Regions from separate parts of the Glycomyces rhizosphaerae genome, predicted to be linked through region 1. Evidence: riboswitches for the same ligand, from Rfam matches in the RefSeq annotation. Region 1 holds a riboswitch; the other holds the start of a gene.

Region 1 (15,954 bases):
AGGGCACCACGGTGCTGCTGACGACGCAGTACCTGGAGGAGGCCGACCAACTGGCGAGCCGCATCGCGGTCATCGACACCGGCAAGGTCATCGCCGAGGGCACCCCCGGCCAGCTCAAGTCCTCGGTGGGCGCGGGCTCGATCCGGGTGCGGCTGCACCACGCCGACCAGCGCGAGCATGCGCAGAAGGTGCTCACCGACGCGCTGAGCGGGGAGGTCGCGTTCGACGACGACCCGGTGGCGCTCACCGCGCGCCTGGCTCCGGGCCTGGACACCGCCGAGCAGGGCTCGCACGCCCTGGGCGAACTGGCTCGCGCCGGCATCCTCGTGGACGACTTCTCACTCGGCCAGCCGAGCCTGGACGAGGTGTTCATGGCCCTCACCGACAAAGTCGACGCCTAGGAACCACGGACTTTAAGAAAGGAAATCGCAATGACTGTCACGCAACCCAACACGAAGTCCGATGTCGACGCTCCGGCGCCGGTCGAGAAGGAGCACCTGCGCCGGCTGCTGGCCACCGGGGAGCGACCGGCGCCGCCGAGTGCGTTCGCCTCGGCGCGGGCGTTCGCCTGGCGTTCGATGTTGAAGATCAAGCATGTGCCGGAGCAGTTGGGCGACATCCTGGTCTTCCCGATCATGATGCTGCTGATGTTCACGTACCTGTTCGGCGGTGCGATCGCGGGCGGCACGACCGCCTACCTGCAGTTCCTGCTGCCGGGCATCATGGTGATGAGCATCGTGATGACCACGATCTACACCGGCATGAGCGTGAACATCGACATCAACAAGGGCGTGTCGGACCGGTTCCGGACGCTCCCGATCTGGCGGGCCGCGCCGATGGTCGGGTACCTGCTGGCGGACATGTTCCGTTACGCCGCAGCCGGAGCGGTCATGTTCGGCACGGGCCTGCTCATGGGCTACCGGCCCGACGGCGGGGCGGTCGGGGTGCTGTCGGGCGTGGCGCTGCTGCTGGTGTTCTGCTTCGCCTTCTCGTGGGTGTGGACCTGGCTGGGCCTGATCACGCGGTCGGAGAAGACCGTCATGTCGATCTCGATGTCGATCATGTTCCCGCTGACGTTCCTGTCGAACATCATGGTCGACCCGGCGACGATGCCCGGGTGGCTGCAGCCGGTCGTGAAGAACACGCCGATCAGCCAGCTGGTCGACGGCGTGCGGGGCCTGTTCGACGGCAACGTGGACTCCGGTTCGGTGGCCACGACGCTGATCTGGTCGGCCGGTTTCATCGCGGTCTTCGGGTTCCTGACGATCAGGGCCTACAACCGCAAATAAGGCTTCATCGAAAAACACCCGGCGGGGCCGGGCGGGTCGAATGATCCGCCCGGCCCCTTCCGCGTTCACAGCTCCCATCGGGGCGCTTCGCCTTGCGGGCGGTAGACGCAGGCGGAACCGGTGGCGACGGCAGTGTGGAGATGGGCGGCCAGCGCGGGGTGGACGGCTTCGATCTTCTTGAGGGTGTTGCGGATGCGGTTGGTGACGCTCTTGCGGGCCCGTTCGGCGTTGTCGCCGAGGCGGCGGGAGCGTCCGCCAAGGCCGGTGGCGGCTTTGAGCTGTTCGATGAGGGCTTGGCGTTCGGCGTCGAGGCGGGTCGCGCGGGCGTCGTCGCCGAGTGCGGCGGCGGTGTCGATCTGCTCGTCGAGGGTTTCGAGGTGGTCGCGGTAGCGGGCGCGGGCTTCGGCGTCGAGGAGGTCGTCGCCGCCGAGGCGCGCGTCGGCCGTGACCGCTTCGCCGCCTTCGGGATCGAGGAGGTCGACGGCGCTGACTTCGATGCCCGGCTGCTGGAGGAGCCGGTGCAGGTCGGCGAGGCCTTTGGTGTGCGGGAGATGGATCATGGCGCCGTCGTAGCGGAGTAGCCATGTGGAGCCGTCGCGGCGAAAGCGCGCACCGGGGGCGGTCGTGTTGTCGCGCTTGGGTTCCGGTTCTGCGGTGACCGCGAGCGCGGCGAGGGCGGTGCGGGCGGCTTCGGCCCAGGGTGCCGCGTCGAACCGCTCGGCCTGCTCGATCGCGGCGGCGAAGTGATTCGAAGCGCGCGCGGGCTCTCCGGAGGCGGCGGCGAGGACGCCGAGCCAGTGGCTGATGGGGCCGTGGATGCTGGTGCCCCACAAGGCGACGAGCCATTCGCCTTCGTGGGGTTCGAGTCGTTCGCGCAGTGCGGCAATCGCTTCGGTGTCGCCTTCGGCGGCCGCGAGTTCGACTTCGAACCGCAGGAGCAGGGAGATCCAGGCGTCGTGCGGGTCGGCTGCGGCTTCGACGCGGGACATGGCCCGGCGGGCCTCGTCGAGGTCGCCGCGGCGCAGCGCGCTCAGGCCGCTGAGCAGGTCGGTGTGCCACACCCCGAAGAAGGTCCGCCACGAGTCCATGATCGGCTCGGGCGTTTCGCCGCGCGCGAACGCCAGCTCCCACCGGAGGTGGCGCATCATGTGGCCGTTCATCAGGTCGTCGCCGGTGAGGGCGAAGGCCGCGTCGATGCGCGCGGCGGCCGCGTCCCAGCGGCCCTGCACGATGTCGATGACCGCGAGGTCGATGTCGGCGCCGCTGCGCCAGCGCTCGGAGTCGCTGTTCTCGGCGAGGGCGCAGAAGAGGTCGACCTGGGCGCGGTAGGCCGGGTCGCCCTGTTCGAGCATCGCGACCCAGCGCAGAGACGCGGCGAACAGACGCATGTCGAGGTCGCCGCTGCGCCTGGTGATCTCGTCGATCTCCTCGACGATGACCTGGCGGCCCGCGGCCGTGCCCGGGCCCCAGTTGACCGAGTGCGTGGCCCACAGCCCGAAGGCGACGTCCTCGTCGTCGCCGGTCTTCCTGGCGGCCATGAGGAACTGGTAGTTGAGCTGCCGGGTCAGCTCGTCGTGGTCGAGGCCGGGGTCGGGGCGCTCCCCGGCGAGCGCCTCGTAGGCCTCGGCTTTGAGGCGGCACAGGGCGTCGAGCCGTTCGGTCTGGGGCACTTCGATGGCGGCGCGGGCCAGCAGCATCGGGTCGCCGGAGTCGCGCGCTTCGAGGACGGCCTGGTCGTAGAGGCGCCAGGACTCCTCTTCGCGTTGCAGCCATTTGACGGTGCCGGCGAGTTCGAGGCGGAGGAGGACCCGGCGCCGCACCATGTCGGGGGTGCAGCGTTCGAGGGCGCGCCGGTAGTACTTCTCGGCGCCGGCGGCGCTGTGGCAGCCGCGGGACTCGGTGGCGGCGCATGTGAGGAACTCGACGGCGATCTCGGGGTCGAGGTCGTCCCCGGCGAGCCACGCGTGGTGGGCGATCTCGGTGGCGAGCATGAGCTTCTGCAGCGACTCGTCGGCGACGAGGGCGCGCACGACGCACCCGTGGTGGTGGGCGGCCTCCTCGCTCGACATCGTGTTGTAGAGGGTCTCGCGCACGAGGTCGTGGACGAACACGTACCGGTCGGCCTCGCGGCGCACGAGCCGGGTCTGGCAGGCCGCGTCGAGCGCGGATTCGATCCGGTGCAGTTCGAGCCCGGAGGCCTGGGACATGACGCCGGCGTGGAACTCGCGGCCGCCGACCGAGGCGAGGGTGAGCATCCGGGCGATCGGGGCGGGGAGCTGGTCGATGCGGCGCTGGAGGGCGTCGCGCATCCCGGCGGTGGTGGCGTCCACTCGCTGCCCGGAGGCCCACAGCTGGGCGGTCTGCTCGACGAAGAACGGGTTGCCGCCGGTGCGGCGGGTGATCTCGGCGACGGTGGCGGCGTCGGGCGCGTCGCCCACGGTGGCGCGCATGAGCGCGGCGACGCCGGCCTCGTCGAGTCCTTCGAGGCTGATCACGGTGGCTTTGGCGACGAGCGGCAGCATCCGGGCGCGCAGGCGGTGGCCGGGGTCGATCTCGGAGTCGCGGTAGGTGCCGACGAACAGGATGCGCTCGAACCAGGTGTGCTGCGAGGCGAATTTGAGCAGTTCGAGGCTGCCGGGGTCGGCGAAGTGGAGGTCGTCGAGGACGATCAGGAGCGAGCCGCGCTGGGAGGCGCTGATCAAGAGCTGGGTGACGGCGTCGTACAGCTCGAACTGGGCGGGCGCGGAGCCGTCGCCCTGGCCGAGGAGGGCGTCGACGGGGGGCGCGGGGTGGAGGTCCTGCCAGGTCTCGTCGCCGAGCTGGGCGCGCAGGGACCGGAGGACCTGGATCCAGAGCCAGTGGTCGGGTACGGCCTCGGATTCCCAGGAGGTCGCGAAGGCCACGGTGAGCGCACCGCGGTGGCGGGCGGCTACGTCGGTGACCAGGGTGGACTTGCCGATGCCCGCCTCGCCGGTGACGAGGGCGAGTCCGCCGTGGCTGGACACGGTGCGTTCGACGGCCGAGCGCAGGGCCGCGGCCGGGTGGTCGCGGCCGATCAGGAGCGAGTCAGTCACCTGACCAGTGTGGCCGAAGGGTGCGACACGTGCCATCGGGATCCGGACGGATCGGCGCCGCGGCGAGGATTCGTTCGATTGTCGACTATCAGACGAAATACCTCATGTTCTGTCGTTCGCCGAGGTCGGGCCCCTGATCGATTTACTTGTGCAACAGAGGTTCGGTTTGATTTCACCGAATCCATGCGTTGCTCACTATTGGTACTTAAAGTGCTACGGAAAGTAGACATCTCGGTGTCGAAGGGCGGTCGATCCGTCCCCATTGGCGGTTCACGAAACCGCGCCTGAGCCGGGAAAGCCCACGATCAACGGGAGCAATCCTCATGGCAGAGTCCATGTTCAAAGTCGAACGAGCCAAGGAAACCAAGAAGACCTGGCGCACAGTCGTCATCGGAGCCGCCGTTCCGATCGCCATGCTCGCCGCCGCACCTGCGGTGAGCGCGGCCGAGATCGACCAGACCGCGGCGCAGACGGTCCAGTCCGAGCAGCTGCCGGACCTTCCGGTGGATCCGCCCGCGGGGCTGCCCGACCCGGCGGCGCTGCTCGATCTCGAAGCGTGCCTCACCGAGCTGCAGGGGCTCGTCGCCCAACTGCCGCCCCCGGCCGACGTGCCGGCCGAGGCGGAGCAGCTGCCCGGTCTGCCGCTGCCGGACCCGGGCACCGATGCGCCGCTGCCTGCCGTGCCCGACGTCGGGTTGCTGACCGAGACCTGCAAGCAGGTGGTCGAGATCGTCAAGGGCTTGCTGCCGCCAGTCGACGTCCCGCCGGTCGAGCCGCCGGTGGGTGTCCCGCCGGTCGAGCCGCCGGTCGAGCCGCCGGTCGAGCCGCCGGTCAACGACCCGCTGCCGGTCCCGGCGCCCTAGCGCGCAACGAGCAGGGCCCGCGACTTCCAGCCGCGGGCCCTTCGTCGTGTCTGCGTTACTTGAGCCGCTGAGCGGCGTCCGCGATCGCCTCGTCCGTGGCGGTCAAGGACAGGCGCACATGCTGGTTCCCCTTGGCGCCGTAGAACTCTCCCGCCGCCGCGAGGATGCCGCGTTCGGCGAGCCACTGCACGCTGTCCCAGCAGTCCTCGCCGCGCGTGGCCCACAGGTACAGGCCCGCGGTCGAGTGGTCGATGCGGAACCCGGCGGCCTCGACCGCCTGGCGGAGCACGCCGCGGCGGTGCTCGTAGCGGGCGCGCTGCTCGATCGCGTGCGACTCGTCGTGCAGGGCCGCGATCGTGGCCTGCTGGACCGCCAGCGGGACCATGAAGCCCGAGTGGCGGCGGATCTCCAGCAGGTCGGCGATCAGCTCAGGATCCCCCGCGAGGAACGCCGAGCGGTATCCGGCCAGGTTCGAGCGCTTCGAAAGCGAGTGCGCCGCAAGGAGACCCGTGAGGTCGCCGTCGTTGACGCGCGGGTCGAGGATCGAGACCGGCGGATGGTCCTCGTCCCAGCCGAGCGTCAGATAGCACTCGTCGCTGGCGAGCGCCACGCCGCTGTCGCGGGCCCAGCGGACCAGGTCGCGCAGGTACTCGACCGAGGCGACCTCGCCGGTCGGGTTGGTCGGGTAGTTGATCCAGGCCAGCCGCAGGCGGGACCCGGCGGCGTCGCGCGGGTCGGCCACCGGCAGCGCCTCGGCCTTGGCGAGGATCGCGCCGATCTCGTACGTCGGGTAGGCGATCTCGGGATAGGCCACGGACTCGCCGGGGCCGATGCCGAGCTGGAACGGCAGGTTCGCGACCAGTTCCTTGGAGCCCACCGTGGGCAGGACCGCGACGTCCTCGGCCACACCGGTGTGGCGGTGCAGCCACGACTGCATCGCCTCGCGCAGTGCCGCCGGACCGGCCACCGTCGGGTAACCGGGCCTGCCTGACGCCTCGATGAGGGCCTGCCGGATCGACTCGGGCACCTCGTCCACGGGCGCGCCTACGGTGAGGTCGACGATCCCGCCTGGGTGGGCCGCCGCGCGTTCCTTGAACGGGACCATGCGGTCCCACGGGAAGCGCGGCAGCCGCCGGGCCGGAGAGGCGCTGTGAAGACGGCGCAGCGCCATCGCGGCTACTCCGCTTTCGCGGGCAGTGCGACCACGAACGGGACGTCGCTGTCGATCTTGCCGACCTTGGAGGCCCCGCCGGGGCTGCCGAGGTCGTCGAAGAAGTCGACGTCGGCCTTGGTGTAGGCGGCCCACTCTTCGGGGACGTCGTCCTCGTAGAAGATCGCCTCGACCGGGCACACCGGTTCACATGCACCGCAGTCGACGCACTCGTCGGGGTGGATGTAGAGCTTCCGGTTGCCTTCGTAGATGCAGTCGACAGGGCATTCTTCAATGCAGGCCTTGTCGAGAAGATCCACGCACGGCTCGGCGATTACGTAAGTCACGAGTCGTCCTTCCTACAGCGCGCAGTCGGGCGGACTGCGCTGAGATGAGCCTAAAGCCTATTTCCATGTATAGACCCGAAGGCAGGGGGTGCGCCAGATGCTGGGACCGGAACATGTCGGCCGTCGCGTCGCGGTTCGGATCAGGTTGGACGACCCCGAACCGGGTCGCCGGTTCACGGACATCACGGGCGAGCTTATCGAGATCGGTGTGGCGCAGTGGCGCGTACTGCCCGCTTCGGGGGCGGTCGTCACCATCGAGGCGGCCGCGGTCGTCGCGGCCAGGCCGATCCCTCCCAAACCGACCCCGTTCTCCGAGATCCTCGAACTCGAACGGCTCCTCGCGGCCACCTGGCCCGCAATCGAGTCCGCCGAACTGGGGGGATGGCTTCTACGGTACGCCGAAGGTTTCTCGCGCCGCGCGAACTCGGTGCTCGCGCTGACCGCCCCGCCGGGCGGGACCGACGCGGCGATCGCAGCGGTCACGGCCTGGTACGGGGAGCGCGGGGCGCGGCCGCTCGTGTCGCTGGCGGGAGGCGTGGCGAAACGGCTCGACGAGGAGCTGGCGGCCCGCGGCTGGGAGGCCGAGGCGGAGACCGCCGTGATGACGAAGGCGCTCGAACCGGTCGAGTACAAGGGCGAGGCGCGGATCGTGCACGAGCCGAGCGCGGCGCTGCTGGAGCAGGTCGGGCGCGGCAGGCCCGAGGTCGCGGCGCGGATCTTCGGATCGGGGCCCGACCGCGGTTACGCCGAGATCCGGCGGGACGGGTCATTGGCGGCACGCGGGCGCGGCGCGATCGCGGGCGACACCGTGGCGATCACCAATATCGGGACGCTGCCGGCGTTCCGGCGCCAGGGGCTCGGGACCGAGATCCTGCACGCGCTCGAGGCGTGGGGATACGAGACTGGAGCGCGGCGGGCCGCGCTCCAGGTCGAGACCGACAACGAGGCCGCGATCGCGATGTACGGGCGGCTCGGCTACGCCGAGCGGTACCGCTACCGCTATCGGGGCCCGGCCAGCTAAGCGGCCTTGGGGTTCGCCTTGCGCTCGAAGGCGATCCGGGTGGCCTTGAGCTGGCGTCCGTACACGTCCACGCCGAGGGCCATAACGATGAGGAAGCCGACCCAGCCCGAGAGCGCCAGCAGCGCGAAGTAGATGAGGGTCTGCGAGAAGACCCCGTCGAGCGAGGGGTAGTCGACGCGCGCGATGAGCGGGTTCACCAGGACGGTGAACAGGGTCGTCGCCACGAAGATCGAGAGCAGTTCGCCCGTGATCTCCTTGCGGTCGCGGCGCGTGCCCCACCAGATGCCGGCGGCGACGGCGACGGCGGCCATCGCGCCGAAGGTGTAGACGCCGATGAGGTCGCCGACCGCGGTGCCCTCGCCCCACTTGTTGGAGGCGATCCGGCCGGCCAGGTTGGCGGCGATCAAGCCCAGGGCGAAGCCGTAGATCGAGGGCCAGTGCGGCATCAGGAGGCGGCTGAGGAGGGTCACTGTCGGGACTCCTTCGTAGCGGTGGGGGTGGCCTGCGCCGCGACCCGGGGGTCGGCGACGGTCCGAGGCTTGGCGCTCGGCTTGGGTCGAAAATACTGCCACAGCGCGAGGGCGATTCCGGCGGTCCCCGCCAGGAGCAGCGCGTAGCCGTTGAAACCACTGGTGACCACCAGCGAACCAGCCGAGGTCGGCATGGTGGCGATGACGACCACGGCGAACCAGGCGGCCGAGGTGAGCACGACGGACCAGCGTCCGCCGGTCCAGTACACGGCCAGCGCCGCGAGGCGCCAGTTCGCGACGAACGCGATCGCCCCGGCGAGGGGGACCGCGATCCCGCCGATGTAGAAGGGCACCAGGAAGGATTCGAGGACGGCGGCGAGCACGGCCGCGGCGGTGACGACCACCGCGCCGCCGATGCGGATCGCCGCTTCCAGACCCTTCTCATGCACGGTGGCGATCCTACGGCAGGAAGCGAAGGCGCCGAATGGCAGCGCGGAGCGCGTTCGGCGGTTCGGCGCGATAGGCCGTCCACAAACCCCCACCCACCACGAGAGGGGAAGATACTGCCCAGCGTCCCTCGCAGGTCCGACAAGAAGCGGGCCTCCCAGCGCCCATGTCACCCGAACGTGTCGCGCCGCGGCGGGTGCGGCCCGCGCCCCCTGGACCGCGACGCGCCCGGGGCGCGCTGAAAGTCATTGCATATCAACCGATCCGGGACAATCGGCTCATGACCGCAATACGAGAGACAACTGCCACGAAACGCCGCCGCTTCCGACAGCTGTTCCCCGAACGGTCCGACTACCTCCACCTCGGCCGCCACTGGCACACCGACCTCCTCGCCGGCCTCACCGTCGCCGTCGTCGCGCTGCCGCTGGCGCTCGGCTTCGGGATCGCCTCGGGCCTCGGCGCCTTCGCCGGGCTCATCACCTCGATCATCGCCGGGGCCCTGGCCGCGCTCCTCGGCGGCTCGAACCTCCAGGTCTCCGGCCCCACCGGGACCATGGCCGTGGTCCTGGTGCCGCTCGCGGCCACCCACAGCCACGCCGGGGTGATGCTCGTCGGCATCATGGCCGGGCTCATGCTCGTCGTCCTCGCGCTCACCGGCGCGGGCCGCTACGCCCGCTACGTGCCGGTGCCCGTGGTCGAGGGCTTCACGGCCGGGGTCGCGATCGTCATCGCGATCCAGCAGCTGCCTCCCGCGCTGGGCCTGCCCGCGCAGAACGCCCACCTGCTCAGCGGCGCATGGGAATCGCTCAGCGACTTCGCGGCCGACCCGAACTGGGCGCCGCTCGCCGTCGCCTTCGGCGTGGCCGCCGCGATCCTGCTGGGCTCGCGCCTGCACTCCCAGATCCCCACGCCGCTGCTCGCGGTCATCGCCGCGACCGCCGTGACCTGGTGGGCCAGTGCGGAAGTGTCGGTCATCGGTACGCTGCCTCGCACCATCCCGGCCCCTGAGGCCGGGTTCCTCGACTTCGCCGAGATGCCCGAGCTCGTCGCCGCGGCCGTCGCGATCTGCGCCCTGTGCGCTCTGGAGTCGCTCCTGTCGGCCACGGTCGCGGACAACATCACGGTCGATCAGCACCACAACCCGGACCGGGAGCTGTTCGGGCAGGGTGTGGCGAACCTGGTGACGCCGTTCTTCGGCGGGATGCCGTCCTCGGGCGCGCTGGCGCGCACCGCGGTGAACGTGCGGTCGGGGGCCGCCGGGCGGCTCGCGTCGCTGACGCACGCGATCGTGTTGGCGCTCATGATGCTCGCGCTCGCGCCGCTGGTGTCCCACGTGCCGCTCGCGGCGCTCGCTGGCGTGCTCATCGCGACCTCGATCCGCATGATCGAGGTCGGCTCGATGCTGGCGCTGGCGCGTTCGACGCGCGCCGACGCGGCCGTCATGTGGCTGACGCTGGCCGCGACCGTGACGCTCAACCTGGTGTGGGCCGTGGCGGTGGGCATCGCGCTCGCCGGGCTGCTGGCGCTCGGGCGGATCTCCAGGTCCGTCTCGGTCGAGGAGGAGCCGATCGAGCCGGCCGACCACCACGACGAGGAGGCCGCGCTGCTGCACGAGCACATCGTGGCCTACCGGCTCGAAGGGCCGCTGTTCTTCGCCGCCGCGCACCGGTTCCTGCTGCAGCTGCTGGACGTGGCCGACGTGCGGGTGGTCGTGCTCAGGATGAGCCGCGTATCCACGATGGACGCGTCGGGGGCTACGGTGCTCGCCGACGCGATCAAGCGCCTCGAGCACCGCGGCATAGCCGTCTACCTCTCCGGCCTCGAACCAGTGCACGCGAAACCGCTGGCGGCCCTGGGCATCCTGGAACCGCTGTGGCAGCAGGGGCGCCTGTTCGAGCACACCAGCGAGGCGATCGCCGCCGCGCGCCAGCGCCTCAAGGCCGACGGGCTCCTAGAGCAGCTCGAAGCGGAGACCGCTCGATTCGGCACCGGAGCGGAGACCGAAGCGGAGCGCCCATAGCCGGTCGGGGGCGCCGCGGTGGTCCAACGCGTCGACCGAGTCGACCACGGCGTCCTCAGGGTTGATCCCGTGGAGCACGAGGGTGCCGCGCTCCCCGGCCCACACCGCCGTGGTGCCCTCGAGTTCGGGCCGGATGCGGCTGACGAACGACTCGGTGATCTCGGGGCCGTAGTCCTCCAACGAGATCGACTCACCCGTCCAGGCGAGCTTGCGGATGAGCGCGCCGTCGCCGTACGCGTCGACGTACACGTCCACGCCGTCCACCGTGCCCACGAGCTCGGCGCGGGAGTCCTCCCCGAGCTGCTGCCCGGCGCCTTCGACCGTCGGCACCGAGTGCCAGGCGGCCGAGGGGTGGACCTGCTCGTAGCGTTCCGGGCCGAAATAGGCGGCGGTGTACTCGCCCGCACCGGGATCGCACAGGAGCTGCTCGCCGTCCACGGCGATGAGGAACGAGCCGAGGTCGAGGTGGTTGTGGGGCTCGTCGTTGAAGCCGCCCTTGACCGCCAGCGCCCACATGCGGCGGCCGATCTGGCGGCGTTCGACGAACCAGCCGACGTCGGCCAGGAGCGACCGGCCGGGTTCGACCTCGGTCTCGAAGGGCCGTCCCCAGTCGAGGGTGCGGGTGAGTGGGGCCCAGCGGGCGCAGGCGTCCTCGGCGAAGGTCTGGACGCGGGTCGCGGCCGGCAGCGGGACGCCGAGCCGGTCGTGGAGGCGGCTGAACAGGCCCGCCGGGAGGAGCGTGTCGGCCCCGGTGTCGCCGAAGGTCGCGAACGAGTTCGGGTAGAGCTGGGCTCGGGCGGGGAACGAGGCGATGGCCTCGTTGCCGGCGAGGAGGTCCTCGCCGGTGGCGTCCCTCCAGGCCTCGGCGAAGTACGTGAAGTAGCCGAAGCCGTAGACCCAGTAGTCGACGCCTTCGACGCAGCCGCCGTCAGGGCCGAAGGAGAAGATGTAGCCCGAGAGGGCGGGGAGGACGCGGCCGCGGATCACGTCGGTGTCGTAGTCGAGGGCGAGGGCGGCCATGCCCGCGGCGCCGGCGCACACGGCGGTCCAGTTGGAGTGGCGCTCCTCCCACCAGAAGGGGAAGTCGGCCTCGAAGAACGGGTCGAGGACGCGCTGGCGGATCTCGGCCTCGATCTGCTCGGCGCCTTCGATGTCCTCGCGCAGGCGCAGGATCTCGGCGAGGGTCTGGGCGGTCTCGCAGGCGAAGAGGTCGACGCAGGTGCGCGGGTCCGACTCGGCCTCCCAGTGGGCGGGGAGGGCCCAGGAGCGTTCCTGGCAGACGTCCTTGAGGAGCGAGGAGAGCGCACCGGCCTCCCCCACGAGCGCGAGCGCGGCGAGGTGGCGGCGGCGGGCGAAGTACTGGGTCTCGTACGGCAGGCGGCGGCCGGTGGCGGCGAAGTCGTCGGCGAGGTCCGGGTCGAAGGCGGGGACGGGAAGTGCGGCGATCTCGCGCAGCTCTTCGAGGAGGGCCGTACGAAGGTCGGACATTGACCAACGCCTTTCCGGATGCGGTGATGGGTGGAGGCGGGGGTTCCTGCCGTGGCTCAACGGTAACGCGGGCGCGCATTCCGTCATAGACTCCCTCGTATGCGCATCGGGGAGCTGTCGGAGCGGACGGGCGTTCCGGCCGCCACCATCAAGTACTACCTGCGGGAGCATCTGCTGCAGGCCGGCGAGCACGGTGAGGGCAACACCGTCGAGTACGGTCCGGCCCACGTGCACCGCCTGACGCTCATCCGCGCCCTGTCGGAGACGGCGGGCCTGTCGGTGGCGCAGATCGGCGAGGTGCTCACTGTGCTTGGGCGCCACCCGGATTCGGTGTTCCAGGCACTGGGTGCGACCCTCGCCGCCACGCATCGGGACCCGAAGTTCTCGCTCGCGAGCGAGGGCACGACCGAGGCCGCCGAGCGCACGGTGGACCAGCTGCTGACCGAGTACGGCTGGGCCGAGGTGGCGCCGCCGAACTACCGGGACGCACTGGTCACGGCGCTCACCGCGTTCTACCGCTTGGGGAACCCGGACCCGCAGGAGGTGCTGAGCCACTACGCGGACGCGGCGGCGGCGCTGGCCTCGGCGGACATGGAGGCGATCGCGGAGGCGACCAGGATCGAGGGCGTGAACGTGGAGCAGGCGGTGGTGGCGACGGTGCTCGGCGAGACGATGTTCGCGGCACTGCGGCGCATCGCCCACGTCGCGGCCTCGGCCAGGACCCAGGCCGCGCAGCCGCCCTCGGGCACAATGGGTCCGTGAGCCCGAACCCGCCCGAATCCCCGACCGAACGTCCGAACCTGCGCATCGACCGCGATCCGGGCCGCCCGAACCTGCTGCACCTCGTCGCCGACGGCGTGGTCCAAGCCACCGTCGATCTCGACGATCCGTCCTATCTGGATGCCGAGTACATGCAGCGGATCGCCTATCTCGTCGACTCGATGGCCGCCCCCAAGCAGCCGCTCCGGGTGCTGCACCTCGGCGCGGGCGGCCTGGCGATGGCCCGGTACACGGCCGCGACGCGTCCGGGCTCGTACCAGCAGGCGGTGGAGACGAACCAGGAACTCGTCGCCCTGGTGCGGGCCGAGGCCCCGCTGCCGCGCGGCGTGAAGGTGAAGATCCGGCACACGGACGCGCGCGAGGCGGTCGCGTCCGCGCCGGAGGCGAGCTATGAGCTCATCATCACGGATGTGTACGAGGGCGCCCGCGTGCCCGCGCACGTCACGAGCACCGAGTTCCTGCGGGAGGCGCGGCGGGTGCTGCGCCCGGGCGGGCACTACGCGGTGAACCTGTGCGACGGCGGCCAGATGAAGTTCCTGAAACCGGCGCTCGCGGCGATGGGCGCGGTGTGGCCGCACGTGGCGGTCATGGCCGAGCCCGCGGTCCTGCGGGGCCGCCGTTTCGGGAACGTGGTCGCGGTGGCGGCCGATGTCGAGCTTCCGGTGGCCGACCTGCGGCGCCGCTGCGCGGGCGCGGCCTTCCCGTGCCGGGTGCTGGAGGGCACCGAGCTGAAGGAGTACATCGGCGGCGCTCCCCCGGTCACGGACGCGACCGCGATCCAGTCCCCGCCGCCCCCGCAGTCTCTCCGCAGCTTCTGACCGCGGGGCGGTGTCGTACCCGCCGGGCACCTTCGAAGCCGGGGGCGATGGCGAATCCGAGCCCTCCTCGCCGCCCCGCACCCGCCGCCACCACCCGGACCACCGGCGGGTCGGCCGTTCGGACAATAAATCCGCTGGATAGTGGCCCTGTCTCCCATCGCGTCCTCACTGTCCGTTACTGGACTATGGAGCGACTCACAGAGGACTTGGCGATTCGGGTCACCTTGCGTTAGCGTCGGCGCCTGTTCCGGTCGGGTCCTCAGGGCTCCCCCAGAGACCCACCCGTCCGGACCGCCGAGCCGCGCTCGCATGACGCCCGTTCCTCCCGGTTCCGGGTGAGACACCGATGCGCGGGCCGGGGACCCAGCCGCGCCGCGTCCCTCCAGTGCAACACGTGGCGCACGGGGTGAATCCCGCTGCAGCGCAGCCGCAGCGGGTAGGGCGCGCTTCCCTGCCCGAACCCGACAGCTAACCCGGTAGGCGGACGAGGAAGAAAGGCCACCCGTGGCTCAAGCCTGCTCCGACACCGATTATCGTTCGCGAACCAGTGCCATCATTCGCCGCGTCGCCGCCTACACGGGAGTCACCCTCGCCACCGTCGCGATCGTGACCGCCTTCGCCGGCACCCACGCCGACGCGGCCGACATCGACTACACCTCCGCATCCGCCTCCGAGATCGAAGCCCACTTGGCCGATCTCGAGACCCAGCGCGACGACGCCGCCGCCGACCTCCAGGACCTGCGGGTCCGGCTCGGCGAAGCCCGGGCCGTCGTCGACGCCGCCACCGCGGACTACGGGACCTCCAACGCGCAGCTCAGCATCGTCACCGCCGCGGTCGAATCCGCCGAGGACGACCTCGACGCCAAGGTCACCACCCTGGTCGCCTACGCGCAGGAGCAGTCCGACAAGTACGACGAGGCCGAGGCCGCCGCCGAGACCGCCGAAGGCCTCACGGCCGACATCGCGACCGCGCAGCGGCAGATCAAGGCCCTCGACACCGAGATCGACGAGGCCGAGAAGGCCGCGGACGAAGCCGCGGCAGCCGAAGCGGCAGCCGCCGCCGAGGCTGAAGCCGAAGCCGAGGCCGCAGCGGAGTCCGCCGCTTCCAGCGACTCGTCGTCCTCCGACTCCGACTCCACGGCGGCCTACAGCGCCGACGCCGCGACCGCCGCGGTCGAGTTCGCCCGCGACCAGCTCGGCGAGTCCTACGTCTACGGGTCCGCCGGCCCCGACACCTGGGACTGCTCGGGCCTCGTCCAGGGCGCCTACGCCGTCTCCGGCATCTCCCTGACGCACTACACGAACGCGATCTGGGACGAGACCAGCGCCATCGACCGGGGCGACCTGAAGCCGGGCGACCTGGTCTTCTACAACGGCCTGGGCCACATGGCCATGTACATCGGCGACGGCCAGGTCATCCACGCCCCCAAGCCGGGCGACGTCGTGAAGATCTCCGATCTCGACATGGGCATGTCGATCGACGGCTACCGCCGGGTCTGACACGTCCGGAAGACGAGAGCACGACGAGAGGGCCGGGGCATTCGCCCCGGCCCTCTCGCGTTATGTCCTTAACGCTTCCGCAGTCAAGCTGCTTCAGCCATGACCTGGTCGTTGGCCAGTTCCTTGAGTCGGGCCAGCGCCTGGATCTCGAGTTGGCGGATGCGCTCGCGCGACAGGTGGAACCGGTGCGCGACCTCCGTGAGCGAGTGCTCGCGGCCGTCCTCGAGCCCGTAGCGGGCCTTGACGATCCCCGCCGAGCGCTCGTCGAGGTGGTTGAGCATCATCTCGATGCGTTGGCGTTCCATCCCGGCGAGGACGACGTCCTCCGGGCTGGGCTCGTCGGAGTCGGCGACGAGGTCGCCGAGATTGGTGTCGCCGTCGTCGCCGATCGGCGTGTCCAGCGAGACGGTGTCCTGGCTCCAGCGGATGAGCTCGTTGACCCGCTCGACCGTGACGCCGAGCGCCTTGGCGACCTGGTCGGGTTCGGGGTCGCCGCCGAGCTCACGGGTGAGCTGGCGGGTCACGTTGCGCATCCGGTTGACGTCCTCGACCAGGTGCACCGGCAGGCGCACGGTGCGCTCCTGCTGGGCGATCGCCCGGCTGATGGCCTGACGGATCCACCACGTGGCGTAGGTCGAGAACTTGAAGCCGCGCTGGTAGTCGAATTTCTCGACGGCGCGGACCAGG
Region 2 (5,625 bases), on a different contig from region 1:
GCCCGTGCCGAAGCCGAGTCGATGGTGCGCTCGGCCCACACGGAGGCCTCCGAGATCACCGCCACCACCGACCAGGACGTCACCGAGATCCGCGCCCGCGCGGTCAACGAGACCACCGAGTTGCGTGAGAACGCCCGCCGCAACCACGATCTGGCCATAGCCGACTCGCACCGCGAGGCCCAGACCGCGCAGACCCAGTCGCGCGCCGAGGTCGAGAAGATGCGCTCGCAGGCCGAACGCGAGATCGCGGTCCAGCGGGCCACGGCCGAACGCGAGGTCACCGAGCTCAAGTCGCACGCCGCCCGCGACTCGGACGAGCAGCGCAACGCCGCCCAGCGGCTTTTGGCCGAGGCCGCCGAGCACCGCAAGAAGAAGACCCAGGAGCTCATCCTCGCCGAGGCCGACCGGCGCGAGCGGGCCCAGAAGGAGGAGGCCGACCGGCACCAGCAGGCCATCGCGACCGCGCAGCGGATCGTCTCGGAGGCGGAGGACCGCCTCGCGCTCGCCGAGGAGCGCACTCGCAGCTCCGAGAACCGGGCCGTCGAGCGCCGCGAAGAGGCCGACCAGCAGGCCAAGGACGCCGTGCAGCGCGCGGTCGAGCAGGTCAAGGTCGTCAAGGCGGACGCGGTCAAGGAGGCCGAGCGCCTGCGCCGCGCCGCCGAGGAGCGGGCCGCCGAGCGCGTGCAGCCGTTGGCCGAGGAGGTCGCGGCGCTCTCGCGTCAGCGCGACAGCGCCGGTTCGAACCTGACGGACCTGCGCCGCCAGCTCGGGCTGGTCTCCGGCGAGGAGGAGCTCCGGATCTTCCCGGCGTCGAGTTCCTCGAGCAGCGACTACGACTCGCCCACGACGGGCAGCGAGTTCGCTGCGCCTTTCACTGGCAGCGGGTTCGATTTGCCTGAAACCTCGGGTTCGGCGAGCGGGGTCTTCGAATCCGAGTCGGCGCCGCTGCCGCTCAACAAGCAGCGGGACGGCTCCGACATAGACCGGACCCAGCAGCTGCCGGTGGTCCGCTGAGGCCCAGTGCCTCGCAAATGAACATGCACGGCCGCGCGCCGCGGTCGACCGGGACGAGAGCGAAAACGCTCTCCGCACTGGCCGACCGCGGCGCGGCCCTATATTATAAATAAACTGAACTAATTCGGTGGGGACGCTACGCCGCCCCCGCACACCCCGGGCCCGCGAAGCCACGCGAGCCGCACACCAGCTCAACCAGCACAGGAGCCCCCGCACATGCAGCGCCGCATCTCGCTGATCCCGCAGCCGCAGCAGCTCACCGCCGCAGACGGCGACCTCGACCTGAGCACCCTCGGCGCCATCGCCGCAGCGCCCGACCTGCACCCCCTGGCCTGGCTCCTCTCCGACCTCCTCAACCGCGGCACCGGCCTGCGCCTCCCCGTAGTACAAAGCACCGCAAAGGACCCTGCAGGAGGCCGCGTCCTGCGCCTCGCCCTCGAAGGCCACCGACCCGAAGACTTCACCACCGCCGCCGAGGCCTACCGCCTCGACGTCACCCCAGAAGGCGTCGACCTCGTCGCCGCCCACCCGGCCGGCATCGCCCGCGGCATCGCCACCCTCCGCCAGCTCCTGCCCGCCGACGCCCTCCGCGAAGCCCCCGCCGCCGAGCCGGTCGTCCCGCTCGTCCAGATCCGCGACGAGCCGCGCCTGCGCTGGCGGGGAGTCATGCTCGACGTCGCGAGGCACTTCCAGCCCAAGGACTTCGTACTCAAGATGATCGACCGGGCCTGGCTCCACCGGCTCAACGTGATCCAGCTGCACCTCACCGACGACCAGGGCTGGCGCTACGAGATCCCCTCCCGCCCCAAGCTCACCGAGATCGGCTCCTGGCGGGCCGAGACGGTGATCGGCCACGCCCGCGAGGACCGCGGCTTCGACGGCACCCCGCACGGCGGCCACTACTCGGTCTCGGACCTGCGCGAGATCGCCTCGTACGCGCGCGAGCGCCACATCATGATCGTCCCCGAGGTGAACCTGCCCGGGCACGCCCGCGCGGTGCTCGCGGCCTACCCCGAACTCGGTGCGGGGCAGAACAAGCCGGTGTCGCCGACGTTCGGCGTCTTCGAAGAGGTCCTCGAGCCCACCCAGGCCGCGCTCGACTTCGCGCTCGAGGCCTACACCGCCATCGGCGAGGTCTTCGACGGCCCGTTCGTGCACATCGGCGGCGACGAAGTGCCCATGACCCAGTGGGAGTCCTCGCCGATCGCCAAGGCGCTCATGGAGAAGGAGGGCCTGGAGGACGTGCGCGGCGTGCAGGCCTGGTTCACCGAGGCGTTCTGCGCGCACCTGCACGCCATGGGCAAGCGCGTGATCGGCTGGGACGAGATCCTCGACGGCGGCGCCCCCGCCGAGGCCGCGGTCGCCGTGTGGCGCACCCAGGCCTACGTCGAGAAGGCCCTTGAAGCCGGGCACGAAGTGCTCGTGAGCCCGCAGTCCCACGTGTACTTCGACCACTACGAGGGCGAGGACGAGGGTGAGCCGCTGCGCATCCACGGCCTCACGTCGGTCGAGAAGGTCGCCGGCTGGGATCCGGCCCCCGACGGCGTCGACGAGTCGAAGATCCTTGGCGCCCAATGCCAGCTGTGGTCGGAGTACCTGCCGCACCCGCGCGACGTCGAGTACGCCGCGTTCCCGCGCATGGCCGTCTTCGCCGAAGTCGCGTGGACCAGCCGCGAGGTGCGCGCGGCCGAACCGGTCCTCGACCGGCTCCCCGAGCACCTGGAGCGCCTGCACGCCATGGGCATCGGCTACCGGCCGCTCGAAGGCCCGAAGCCCTGGCAGCAGGGCGGCTCGGGCCGCTACCGCCGCTTCGACTGGGCGTTCACCGAGCCTGAGGCCGAATAGCGGCCGAATCGTCTTGGGGTGAAACGAAACCCGTGCGGGCCGCCGAAGCGGCTCACACGGGTTTCTTTACTATGAGTAGGTCCCCGACGGCGGCATCGGCGCATTGCGGGTCAGCAGCAGGGTCAGCAATCGAGACCGCCGGTGCCGTCGCCGGGGAGTCTGCGTCCGGGCCCCGAAGGGCCCGGAGGTCCGGGTCGCTAGGGGCGCCCGTAGCCGACGATGGAGCCGCCGTAGTCGATGTCGACGATCTTCACCACGGTCGTCGAGTTCGGGGCGTGGATGATCTCGCCGTTGCCGATGTACATGCCGACGTGCGCCAGGTCGTTGTAGAAGACCAGGTCGCCGTCTTGGAGCTCGTCGCGGGAGATCCGCGCCGTCTCGTCCCACTGCATGGCCGCGTTGTGCGAGAGGTTCACGCCGACCGCGCCCCACGCGCCCTGCGTCAGGCCCGAGCAGTCCCACGAGTCCGGACCGTCCTCGCCGTACACGTACGGCTCGCCGAGCTGGTCCATCGCGAACTGCACCGCGCCGGACGAACCTTCGTAGTCGTATTCGGGAACGTTCTCCTCGGCGTACTGGTCCTCGTACTCCTCTTCGAGGTCGGCGATCTCGGCCTCGATGTCTTCCTGCTGCTGCTCCATCTCCTCGAGGATCTCGTCGGCGCTGGACTTGAGGGTCTCGAGCTCGGTCTTGCGGGTCTCGAGCTCCTGGACCTGGGCGATGTTGGCCTGCAGCTGCTCGTTCTCGGCCGCCGTGAGGTTGTCGAGGTACAGGAGGCGGTCGGCGAAGTCGGAGGGGTCGCCGGCGAGGACCGAGTTCATCATCGCGAACTCGCCGCCGGTGTAGGCCGCGGAGGCGTAATCGGCGAGGGCTTCGTTGGCATCGGCGGTCTCGGCCTCGAGGGCCGGCAGCTGAAGCTCGATCTCGGCGATCAGGTCGTTGGCGTCGTTGAGCTCTTCGCGCTTGGCGTTGTAGTCCTCGATGACCTTCTCGAGCGCTTCGTGGCGCTCGTCGATCTCGGCCTGGATCTCTTCGCTCGTCTGCGCGTTCGCCGTGGAGGTGGTGAACAGCGTGGCACTCACGGGGAGCAGTGCTGCGGCCGTGAGGGCGGCAGCGATTCGCCGGGTACGCACCAGGGAGGCGCTCCTTCCTTTGGCCGCCTACCGGGTTAGCTGTCGGGTTCGGGCGGAAGGAAGGGTCGCCCTACGCGCCCGAGGACGCGATTCACCCCGTCGGCCCTGCGTTCGATGCCGACTGCTGGTTCCCCGGTTCAGTGAAGCTGGGGGCTTCGCCGACTCGGCGGTGCCGCGCGGCGGGTGCGGGGTGCACCCGAGTTTCCGATGCGACGGGTTCACGTTAGAGGCGGTTGTGGCCCTTGACAAGGGCAGAGGGAGAATTTCTCGCACAATGGCACGGAATACTACGGGCCGCTGCATCGACATGACGAGCAGTTGCCGATATACCCCTTAGGGGTATACACTGACGTCCGGAGGGAAACGACATGGCGAGCGATCAGACCGACCCGGTTGCAACCGGCACCGTCGAGCCGACTGAAGGCTCGCACGGCCACGACGAGCACTACTGGTACCACGGTGACAAGGCCGCGCTCACGCGCCGCCTCAAGCGCATCGAGGGCCAGGTTCGCGGCATCCAGCGGATGGTCGAAGGCGACGAGTACTGCATCGACATCCTGACGCAGATCTCGGCTTCCACCAAGGGACTCCAGGCCGTAGCGCTCAACCTCCTCGAAGGCCACCTGGCCCACTGCGTCGCCGAAGCGCAGACCTCGGGTGACCCGACCGCCGCCGCAGCCAAGGTCAAAGAGGCCTCGGACGCGGTGGCCCGACTGCTCAGAACCTGACCACTCACCCTGAGCCGATTCATGGCTCGCAAGCATCGCCAAGAGGAGAAGAAATGGAAACCGTGTACGTCGTCAAGGGCATGACCTGCGGACACTGCGCCGGAAGCGTCACCCAGGAACTCTCCGCGCTCCCCGGCGTCGAAGGCGTCGACGTGGCCCTGGACACCGGCAAGGTCACCGTGAAGAGCGAAGCCGCCCTCACGGAGGACGCGGTCCGCGAGGCCGTCGACGAAGCAGGCTACGAACTCCTCGGTGTTGCCTGACCCCCGTCGTACTCAGGCCCTGAGCGTCCGTTCACCGGGTGTTCAGGGCCGCTTCATTGCCCAATCGCGGACCTCCTGAAGTAGAGTCGACGGCATGGCACTCTCCGACGAAGAACGTTCCGTCGAACTCGACGAGGACTTCTCGGTGCTCCCGGACCAGACCACCGACGACACCGACCGCGGCTGGGGCGAGGCCCCCGTACGGCGTCCCAAGAAGTCCGAGTTCTCGGCGCGCGACCTCGACCTCATGGCGGAACGCCCCCCGCACTGGTCCTGAGGTCGCACCGGCCCGCTCCGGTGTTCTCAACACTGTGATCACGCGTTCGCACGCGCCCCATAGGATGCTTCACGTACGAATCCATCCCGTGGAAGGACCGGCGCTTGAACGACGCAGCACCTCGGCCGCAGCTTTCCGGGCTGCCCCGTTCCCTCGACATGGAGGCCGCCCGCGCCCGCCTCGAGGAGCGCCGGGCCCGCTTCGAGCAGATGGCCGCCCAGACGCAGGCCATGGCCGACCAGATGAAGTCCTTGTCGGCGACGGCGAGCGACCCGAACGGCCTGGTCACCGTCAAAGTCGACTCCACGGGGAACCTCACCGACATCGAGCTCTCCGCTCGTACGCAGCGCGTGGCGCCCGATGTC

What was found. Region 1 has a riboswitch for cyclic di-AMP ahead of ACFO8M_RS05780 (NlpC/P60 family protein). Riboswitches for the same ligand answer to the same signal wherever they lie in the genome.
Region 2: it holds a riboswitch for cyclic di-AMP, as region 1 does, so the genes downstream of both, ACFO8M_RS18670 (C40 family peptidase) here and ACFO8M_RS05780 (NlpC/P60 family protein) in region 1, are expected to answer to the same signal.

Annotation. Positions count from the first base shown of each region.
Region 1 covers NZ_JBHRWO010000006.1:31,917-47,870, forward strand. Annotated here, with positions in the region: gene ACFO8M_RS05715 (ATP-binding cassette domain-containing protein) at 1-401, shown strand, start outside; gene ACFO8M_RS05720 (ABC transporter permease) at 432-1,289, shown strand; gene ACFO8M_RS05725 (ATP-binding protein) at 1,355-4,363, opposite strand; gene ACFO8M_RS05730 (hypothetical protein) at 4,687-5,226, shown strand; gene dapC (succinyldiaminopimelate transaminase) at 5,282-6,397, opposite strand; gene fdxA (ferredoxin) at 6,403-6,723, opposite strand; gene ACFO8M_RS05745 (GNAT family N-acetyltransferase) at 6,821-7,744, shown strand; gene ACFO8M_RS05750 (hypothetical protein) at 7,741-8,214, opposite strand; gene ACFO8M_RS05755 (hypothetical protein) at 8,211-8,663, opposite strand; gene ACFO8M_RS05760 (SulP family inorganic anion transporter) at 8,942-10,681, shown strand; gene ACFO8M_RS05765 (heparinase II/III domain-containing protein) at 10,613-12,169, opposite strand; gene ACFO8M_RS05770 (MerR family transcriptional regulator) at 12,269-12,931, shown strand; gene ACFO8M_RS05775 (spermidine synthase) at 12,928-13,767, shown strand; cyclic di-AMP (ydaO/yuaA leader) riboswitch at 14,099-14,265, shown strand; gene ACFO8M_RS05780 (NlpC/P60 family protein) at 14,272-15,267, shown strand; gene ACFO8M_RS05785 (sigma-70 family RNA polymerase sigma factor) at 15,351-15,954, opposite strand, start outside.
Region 2 covers NZ_JBHRWO010000019.1:79,265-84,889, forward strand. Annotated here, with positions in the region: gene ACFO8M_RS18660 (hypothetical protein) at 1-1,014, shown strand, start outside; gene ACFO8M_RS18665 (beta-N-acetylhexosaminidase) at 1,231-2,859, shown strand; gene ACFO8M_RS18670 (C40 family peptidase) at 3,057-3,992, opposite strand; cyclic di-AMP (ydaO/yuaA leader) riboswitch at 4,001-4,171, opposite strand; gene ACFO8M_RS18675 (metal-sensitive transcriptional regulator) at 4,361-4,720, shown strand; gene ACFO8M_RS18680 (heavy-metal-associated domain-containing protein) at 4,738-4,983, shown strand; gene ACFO8M_RS18685 (hypothetical protein) at 5,078-5,260, shown strand; gene ACFO8M_RS18690 (YbaB/EbfC family nucleoid-associated protein) at 5,365-5,625, shown strand, end outside.